DNA from 4 places in the Mesorhizobium sp. M1365 genome. Region 4 is predicted to be linked to each of the others. Evidence: predicted binding sites of a transcription regulator. Region 4 holds the regulator's gene; each other region holds the start of a gene.
What was found. Region 4 encodes PhoB, which activates phosphate uptake and scavenging genes when phosphate is short. Its sites were predicted from a motif close to TGTCATNNANCTGTCAT; they were not measured.

Region 1 (2,198 bases), on a different contig from region 4:
GACCAGCACGGCGATGGCGGTTGCCGGCAGGCTGACGCCGGCGTCAGCCGCCCCTAGCAGCGCACGCACCCGCGGCGGCGCCGCGCCGCTCAGGATCTCGGGGGCGAAGAACAGCGCGAAGGTGACGCGGCGCAGCCGCGCCCAGCGCGCCTGCCGCGACCAGATCTCGCCAAGCGTGCGCCGGCCGAGCGGCTGTTCGAAGGGCGAGGCGACAAGATTGACCCGCAGTCCGAGCCCGTTGACCAGCTTGGTCGCGGCGGCGTCCTCGGCGATCTCGGCGGCAAGCGCGCGGATGCCGCCATTGGCGTCGAGCATCGGCTTGTTCCACAACATGCTCTTGCCCTGCGCGAAGCCGAGGCCGAGCGCCTCTCCGGCGTACTGCCAGCGTGCCTGCAGCGTGTTGAGAAAGGCGCATTCGACCTCCCCCCAGAAGCCGTCCGGCCGTGAGCCGATCGGCGTCGAGCAGACGAGGCCAGTGCCATGCCGCCATGCCGCCATCAGCTGCTGGACGTAGTCGCTCGGCATAAGCACATTGGAATCGGCAAGGATGACCCAGCGATAATGCGCCGCTTCCCAACCCTTCACGCAATTGTTGAGTTTTGGATTGCCGCTGATGCGGTCGTCACCGACTAGAAGGCGGGCGCGAATAGCTGGAAAGCGCGCCATTGCGGCGGTGATCGGCTTGACCACCGGGTCGTCGGCATGGGCAACGCAGAAGATGAGTTCGTAGCGCGGCCAGTCGAGTGAGAAGGCGCGCTCCAGCGTCTCTTCGGCAAACGGCTCGACGCCGCGCGCCGGGATGACGATCGATACCGGCGGCGCGTTGGCCGCGGGCGGTGCGATCCTGGCTGGTCGCTTCAGCTTCAGCGAAGCTAACAGGATGCTGGCGAGATTTGAAAGAAGGAGGGCTATGGAAAGGAGGGCGGCTGCGAATGTCGGTTCCATCGAGATCTGGTCACTCCAGAAGTGCCGGCCGCATGACGGCCGTTTTCAACAATTCGACAGAACGCTGAGTCGCCCGGCACAAGCCTGCACACCATCATTGTCATGTGTCACTTAAATGACATTGTTTTTCGGCACCTGCGCTCGAGTCGGGCAAGGAGATGACGCGCATCGTTGATCAAACTGCGCTGAGCGTCGAAAGTTCCATCTACATTGCTTTGGAGCAATTTATGTACAGCGCCGTCACCCGCAACATCGAAGTGCAGGTCAGGCCGTTCTATCTGGAGGATCACTCCGACCCTCCGCAAAACCGCTATGTCTGGGGATATCAGGTGACCATCGACAATCAGTCGGATGAGTTCGTGCAGCTTCTGTCGCGCTACTGGCACATTACCGACGGCACCGGCAAGGTCGAGGAAGTGCGCGGCCCCGGGGTCGTCGGCGAGCAACCCGGACTCAACCCCGGCGACAGCTATCAGTATACGTCTGGATGCCCGCTCTCGACGCCGTCCGGCATCATGGTCGGGCACTACACCATGCGCAACAGGCGGGGCGAGACGTTCGACGTCGCCATCCCCGCCTTCTCGCTCGACTTGCCGGGAATGCGGCGCACCGTCAATTGACGGCCGTCATCCGGCCGCTGCAAACTCCGCCGGGTCGAAGTCATATTGCTTCGAGCAGAATTCGCAGGCGACGTGAATGCTGCCATCCTCGGTGCTGTCCCTGATCTCCTCGGCGGAAAAGCCTTCGAGGATGCCGTGGATCTTCTCCCTCGAGCATGAGCACTGGTCGGCGACCGGCACCCCGCCGAACACGCGGACGCCATGCTCGTGGAAAAGCCGGTAAAGCAGCCGTTCGGCGCCGATCGTCGGATCGATCAGCTCGGTCGGTTCAATAGTACCAAGCAGCGCCAGCAGCTCCTGCCAGGAATTGTCGGTCGGGTCGTGGATTTCCTCACGCGGATCGCCATCGCCACCGGGAAGGTCGGGTACGCGCATGCGCTCCGCCGACTGCGGCAGGAATTGTGCCAGCAGGCCACCGGCCCGCCATTGCTCGCGGGCACCGCCGACGCCGGGCGTCAGAAGCTTGGCAACCGAAAGCCGGAGGTCGGTCGGAATCTGCTCAGACTGGCGGAAATAAGTGCGTGCGGCATCTTCCAGTGTGACGCCGTCGAGCTGGACGATGCCCTGGTAGCGTTGTGTGTGAGCGCCCTGGTCGATGGTCAGCGCCAGGACGCCGCTGCCGAGCAGCGTCTG
Region 2 (2,198 bases), on a different contig from region 4:
CGTCGTGCGCGGCAGGCAGGCAATTGCTTCGGACGTGGCGAGGATGATGTCGACGCCACGCGGAAAACGCTGCTTGTTCTGCTTCCATTGCTCGACGAAATGGCGCGGCATTTGCGCCGGCGCGATCGTCGCCGTCGTCTCGATGCCCGGGCCTTCGAGCAGCAGCGCAGCGCCGGAGACAAGATCGCTGACCTCGAGGATCAGCGTCGTGGAGCGATCGGGATAATCCCGGGTGCCTTGCGAAAACCCGTCGAGCGCCATCATCTCGGCCGGCGTGGCGATCAGCGCGAAATGCGCGTCGGCCGGGGTGTTGGCCAGCGGCGCGCCGGTATGAAAGCCAAGCCAGGATTTCACCGTCGCTGAAGCCTGCAAGGCGTGGTCGAGCCAGAGCGGCGTGTCGTTATCGCACAGCGCCAGCGCAACGGCGCCGGCGGTGGCCGACAGCGGCACCGGGGGGTGGGCGAGGGCCGGCAGCGGCTGCACACTGCCTGGCCGCGCCATCGCGTCCATCACGGCACGGAATACGGTCTGCGCGTTGAATACCGGATCGGCGAAGCCGCCTTCAATGGATTGAGTGGCGATATTCATCAGTCTTCTCCGCGCACCATGGTGAAGAAATCGACCTTGGTCGCCGCCGTCTCGGCGCGGCGCTGTTCACGCGCCTTGGCCAGTGCCGCCTGCAATGGCGCAACGATCCTGATCTCGACCTCATTGCGGTGGGCCGGGTCCTGCCACAGCGCATCGGCGATTGCCGCCAGCCTTGCCTTCTGCTTGTCGCGGCCGAGCGCGTAGCAGTGGCCGACATGGCCGGACGCAAGCCGCACCGTGGCACGGGTGACCGTCGCCTCGCCGACATTGAAGGGCGCGCCGCCGCCGCCGATGCGGCCGCGTACCGTAACCAGGCCGGTTTCGGGGCCACGCAGAAGTTCCGCTTCGCAAGGCAGGCCGGCTTCGTCCCAGAGGCGGACGATGTCGTCGCCGGCCGATTGCGCCAGCGTCGTCATCACGGCCTTGCGCTCGGCCCGCTCTCGCGCTTCCCGTCCTCGCATGGCCGTACTCCTCGTTTGCGTGAATTTGTCTATTGATATAGACAACTATACAAATTATACTCGTTATCTAGCGCGTGTCCATGACGGGCACGTGACACGGGCCAAAAGATCGGCGCAAAGAATTGGGGCGGGAGATGATCGGACAAGCCAACCGCATCGAGCGGCGCAGCGGTGTCGCGCTGTGGCGACAGATCGCCGACCAGATCCTGCATTCGATCGCCGCCGGCGATTTTCCCGAGAATGCCGCGCTGCCGCCGGAGATCGCGTTGGCCGGACGCTATGGCGTCAACCGCCACACGGTGCGTAGCGCTATCGCAGCGCTGGTGCAGGAGGGTGTGCTCAGGGCGGAGCAGGGGCGCGGCACCTTCGTGCTGTCGCGCAACCGGCTGTCTTATCCGATCGGCGCCCGCACCCGCTTTTCCGAGGGATTGCAAGGACAGGCGTCCGAGCGGCATATCACCTTGCTCGCGTCATCGATCGAGCCGGCCGACCGTCGTGTCGCAGAGGGCTTAGGCCTTGCGACGGGGGCCGATGTGATACGCCTGGAAACGCGCGGCGAAGCCGATGGAATGCCGGTGTCCCGCGCGGCCGGCTGGTTCGATGCCAGGCGCTTTGCCGGCATCGATGCCGCCATGGCGGAAACCGGTTCGATCACCGCATCACTGGCACGTTTCGGCATCGACGACTATCTCAGGCAATCGACCGTGCTGTCGGCGCGCCATGCCGATGCCGCCGACCTTGCGGACCTCGAGCTGCAGCCCGGCGCCATCGTGCTGGTGACGGTCGCCGTCAACGTCACGCCCGACGGTCAGCCGATACAGTTTTCGGAGTCGCGCTTCCCGGCCGAGCGGATCGAGCTCAAATTGTCGGCGCTCTGAGATACGGCAGCCCTGGCATCATCCGACCTGAATGACAGCCTTGATCAGGCCAGACTTCTCATGCGCCCAGCGGGCGAGGTCGTGCGGCGTCTCGCCAAGCGTGGTGCGGTGCGTCACAAGCTTTGCCAGCGGCAGCGCGCCGTTGCGGATCGAGGCGGCGACATGGTCGAAATCGGCACGCAGGGCGTTGCGGCTGCCGATCAGCATCATCTCGCGCTTGTGGAATTCGGGATCGGAAAAGGCGATGTCGTCCTTGACGACGCTGACCAGG
Region 3 (2,198 bases), on a different contig from region 4:
TCCTCGGACTTGAAGTCGTTGAAGCCGAAATCGGCATAGACGGCCCCCCGGTTCCAGAACCAGTTAGTGCCGGGATGGATGGCGCGCGCCCGGTAGCCCTGACTTTTCAGGAAGGTCGCCAGCGAGGGAGTCGGTGTCCGCACATATTGCTGGTAGGGAATGCTGCCCGCCGGCAGGAAGGCGTTGGAAAAGCCGGTCAGGGCCTCGAACTCGATGTTGGCCGTCATGCCGCCGAACTCGGGCGAGAACATGTAACCCGTGCGCAGTGCCCGCACATTGGGGATAGGGTCGGGTGTGATGGTGACGCCGGGTAGCTTGGTCGGATCCCAGAAGGATTCGCTCATGACGACGATGATGTCGGGCTTCTCGGCAGGTACCGAGGCGGTCACCTGCGGTTTGCCGATCGCTTCGATCGCCTTGTCGGAATAGCCGGGCGGCGCCGAGACATGCGCCATCGGAACGTTAAGCGCGAAGGCGAGCGCAAAACCGTTCGAGGCATAGTTTTCCTTCTGGTCCCACATGATCGGGATGATCTGCAGCCGGTCGCGCGTCCACGAGAAAGTGGCATAGTCCATGATGGAAACGAAGAAGGCGATCAGCGGTACTGTCAGCGTCAGCCGGGCAAGGCGGCCCTTGTGGCTGAGCGCCGGAACGCGGCGGCGCCATAGCCGCCAGCCATAGACGAGCAGCGACAGCCCGCCGACGATGCCGATCGCCAGGGCAATGGCGGTTCCCGGGCGATCGCGTACCAGAAGCGGCATCAGTGCCACGATCTGCCGGGAATAAAGGAAATCGGTCGGATAGAGCGGATCGCCGAGATACAGCGACTTCTGGTGGCCGACGAACGCCAGCGACAATGTCAGCGGCGCGACGATCATCAGGCTCTGATGACTGCGGCCGAGCACGGCGTCGAGGCCGATGAGGATCAGCGCAAAAATGATGATCGTGGTCCAGCCGGGTTTGAAAGGCTGCAGAAAGAAATCAATGGTGCCGGCAAAGTTGCCGCGCACGATCAGTTCGATGGCAAACACAAGGATGGCCGCAGCCAGCAAGCTGATAAGGCCATAGCGGATGACAGGCCATTTGCGCGCCGGCAGATAGCCGGTCGACGGATCGCCTTCAAGAAACTGGGGCGCCGCCGCGGCTGCGCTCTGCTTGGTCTTTGCCACTTCAATAGTTCCCCGGCCCGCAACAAAAGCGTCACTCGATTGTCATCGAACTGTCACGCAAAGCCTAGCGCCTGTGGCGGAAATAAGAAGAGCCAGCAAACAAATCGTGAGCGGTTTTCATCATGAGTGATCGCCAAAAAGCCTGCCGAAACAGGCACTCGGCCGATATTACGCGATCAAGGTTGGACTTGACTTGGCCGCACGCCTTGCGTCACAGGCAACGTGAACCAGCAGCTGGGAGCCGCCGATGGCCATCGCATTCACCTTTCCGGGGCAGGGCAGCCAGGCTGTCGGCATGGGCAAGGACCTCGCCGATACCTTTGTGGAATCGCGGCGGATCTTCGAGGAAGTTGACGACGCGCTCGGCGAAAACCTATCGAAGCTGATCTGGGAAGGCCCGGAAGAGACGCTGACGCTGACCGCCAACGCCCAGCCGGCGCTGATGGCGGTGTCGCTTGCCGCAATCCGGGCGCTGGAGGCGCGCGGCTTCTCCCTGAACGGCAAGGTCACCTATGTCGCCGGCCACTCGCTCGGCGAATATTCGGCACTTGCGGCCGCAGGTTTCGTTTCGGTCGCCGACGCCGCCCGGCTATTGCGCATCCGCGGCAATGCCATGCAGGCGGCTGTGCCGGCCGGCGAGGGCGCCATGGCGGCGATCATCGGGCTGGAGCAGGCCGACGTCGAAGCCGCTTGCGCAGAAGCCGCCCAGGGCGCCGCCAAAGATCCCGCACAAGCCTTGGTTTGCCAGATCGCCAATGACAATGGCGGCGGCCAGCTGGTGATCTCTGGCGCTAGGCCAGCGGTCGAACTGGCGGCGAGGCTATGCACGGAGAAGGGCGCCAAGCGGGCGCTGATGCTGCAGGTCTCGGCGCCCTTCCATTCGGCATTGATGAAGCCTGCGGCCGAGATCATGCGGGAGGCGCTGGCCGCCGTGACGAAGGGTGCGCCGGTCGTGCCGCTGGTCTCCAACGTTACGGTGACCCCGACGAGCGATCCCGACGAGATCGCTCGTCGACTCGTCGAACAGGT
Region 4 (2,198 bases):
TCGGCGCTCGACCCGCTGTCGACTGCCAAGATCGAGGAACTGATCGACGAATTGCAAGCCGACTACACGATCGTCATCGTCACCCACAACATGCAGCAGGCGGCGCGCGTGTCGCGCCAGACGGCGTTCATGTATCTGGGTGAACTGGTCGAGTTCGACCGGACCGAGAAGATATTCACGTCGCCCCGCGAGAAGCGCACGCAGGACTACATCACTGGCCGCTTCGGCTGAGCCGTTCCGATCATGCATATGAGGACAGGACCATGGGCGAACACACAGTCGCTTCTTTCGACGAGGATCTCGAGCAGATCAGCAAGCTGATCCGCGACATGGCCGACCTCGCCGGTTCGATGGTCGGCGGGGCAACCAAGGCGCTGTTGAATTCCGACAACGTGCTGGCGCAACGCGTCGTTTCCGACGACGCCATCATGGATGCGCGTCAACGCGAACTGGACGACCGCGCCATCACCCTGATCGCCAAACGCCAGCCGATGGCCCACGATCTTCGCCATGTGGTCGGAGCGATCCGCATGGCGGGCGACCTCGAACGCATCGGCGACCTTGCCAAGAATATCGCCAAGCGCGTGAGTGCGGTCGGCCTCAGCGCCACGCCGCGGGACCTGTCGCATTCCATCGACGCGATGGCGCAGCTGGTTCTCATCCAGGTGCAGGGTGTCATCGAGGAATATGCTGCAGGCGATGCGGCCGCGTTGGCCAAGCTTCGTGCCGCCGACGAGCGCATCGACGTTAAATACACGTCCGTGTTCCGCGAGCTGTTGACCTACATGATGGAAGATCCGCGCAACATCACCGCTTGCACGCACCTGCTGTTCTGCGCCAAGAATCTGGAGCGGATCGGCGACCATGTCACCAACATCGCCGAAAATGCGTATTATGTGCTGACCGGCGAGCAATTGCCGGTCAATCGTCCGAAGCAGGACGAAACGACAATGTCCGCACCGGTGACATGATGGGGGTGCCCAGCCGATGATCGCACCACGCATAATGGTGGTGGAGGACGAGGAGCCGTTGGGTGTGCTGCTCCGCTACAATCTCGAATCCGAAGGCTACCAGGTCGAGGTGGTGACACGCGGCGACGAAGCCGAGATCCGTTTGCAGGAGAATGTGCCCGACCTTTTGGTGCTCGACTGGATGATACCAGCGGTTTCCGGCATCGAGCTCTGTCGTCGGTTGCGGGTGCGCCCCGAAACCGAGCGGCTGCCGATCATCATGCTGACCGCGCGCGGCGAGGAGAGCGACCGGGTGCGCGGTCTTTCGACCGGCGCCGACGACTATCTGGTCAAGCCGTTTTCGACACCGGAATTCATGGCCAGGGTCAAGGCGCTGCTGCGGCGCGCCAAGCCGGAAGTGCTGTCCAGCGTGCTGAAGGTCGGCGACATCGTGCTCGATCGCGAATCGCACAGGGTCTATCGCAAGAAGAGCGAAATCAGGCTCGGGCCGACCGAATTCCGGCTGCTCGAGTTCATGATGCGGCATCCGGGCCGTGTCTTCTCGCGCAGCCAGTTACTCGATAATGTCTGGGGGGAGACAATCTACATCGACGAACGCACCGTCGACGTGCATGTCGGGCGGCTGCGCAAAGCCGTCAACAACGGCCGGATGCCGGATGTCATCCGCACCATCCGCGGCGCCGGCTATGCGATCAGGGAAGATTGACCCGCCTGGTCAGGCTACGTTCTTTCTGACGCTGGGCCTCATTTGCGCGCCCGGCGCGAAAATCTCCTGGTCGACGAAGCTTAACGCCCGCATCGCGCAGCCTTCGCGGATCAGAGGCAATTCGTTCGGCTCTGTATCGAAGGAGATCGAGCCTGAATGCTGGCCGCCGGCGGTCTGGGCGATTGCCTTCCGCAAGGCCGGCTCGATCAGATCGAAGGCGGCGGCACTGGCGCCGACCATCGCGACCGGTGCCGGATCGATCAGCGCGAACAGCGAGCCGAGACCGAAACCCAGCGCTTCGCCGGCCTTGCGGTAGGCCTCGCGTTCCGGCCCATCTTTCTCGCGCGCCCGGGCCGCCAGTGCGCGCATGTCGGCGTCGCTGACGTCGGCGACCGGTTCGCTGTCTTCGCTCATCTGCCTGGCGTTGCGCCAGATGGCGTAGTTGCCGGCATACGCCTCGATGCAGCCGCGCCGCCCGCAACGGCAGAGCGCGCCGCCCGGACGATGGATCATGTGGCCAA

Region 1: the regulator PhoB is predicted to act here: its motif matches at 1,050-1,066, upstream of NKH04_RS00165 (ceramide glucosyltransferase).
Region 2: the regulator PhoB is predicted to act here: its motif matches at 1,130-1,146, upstream of phnF (phosphonate metabolism transcriptional regulator PhnF).
Region 3: the regulator PhoB is predicted to act here: its motif matches at 1,210-1,226, upstream of NKH04_RS30060 (LTA synthase family protein).

Annotation. Positions count from the first base shown of each region.
Region 1 is NZ_JAMYLG010000001.1:36,099-38,296, forward strand. Features, by position in the region: gene NKH04_RS00165 (ceramide glucosyltransferase) at 1-945, opposite strand, end outside; gene apaG (Co2+/Mg2+ efflux facilitator ApaG/CorD) at 1,173-1,565, shown strand; gene NKH04_RS00175 (Hsp33 family molecular chaperone) at 1,572-2,198, opposite strand, start outside.
Region 2 is NZ_JAMYLG010000045.1:13,599-15,796, reverse strand. Features, by position in the region: gene phnH (phosphonate C-P lyase system protein PhnH) at 1-588, opposite strand, end outside; gene phnG (phosphonate C-P lyase system protein PhnG) at 588-1,049, opposite strand; gene phnF (phosphonate metabolism transcriptional regulator PhnF) at 1,184-1,927, shown strand; gene NKH04_RS28540 (zinc-binding alcohol dehydrogenase family protein) at 1,946-2,198, opposite strand, start outside.
Region 3 is NZ_JAMYLG010000053.1:19,109-21,306, reverse strand. Features, by position in the region: gene NKH04_RS30060 (LTA synthase family protein) at 1-1,169, opposite strand, end outside; gene fabD (ACP S-malonyltransferase) at 1,417-2,198, shown strand, end outside.
Region 4 is NZ_JAMYLG010000002.1:254,999-257,196, forward strand. Features, by position in the region: gene pstB (phosphate ABC transporter ATP-binding protein PstB) at 1-231, shown strand, start outside; gene phoU (phosphate signaling complex protein PhoU) at 264-971, shown strand; gene phoB (phosphate regulon transcriptional regulator PhoB) at 988-1,677, shown strand; gene NKH04_RS03410 (ROK family protein) at 1,687-2,198, opposite strand, start outside.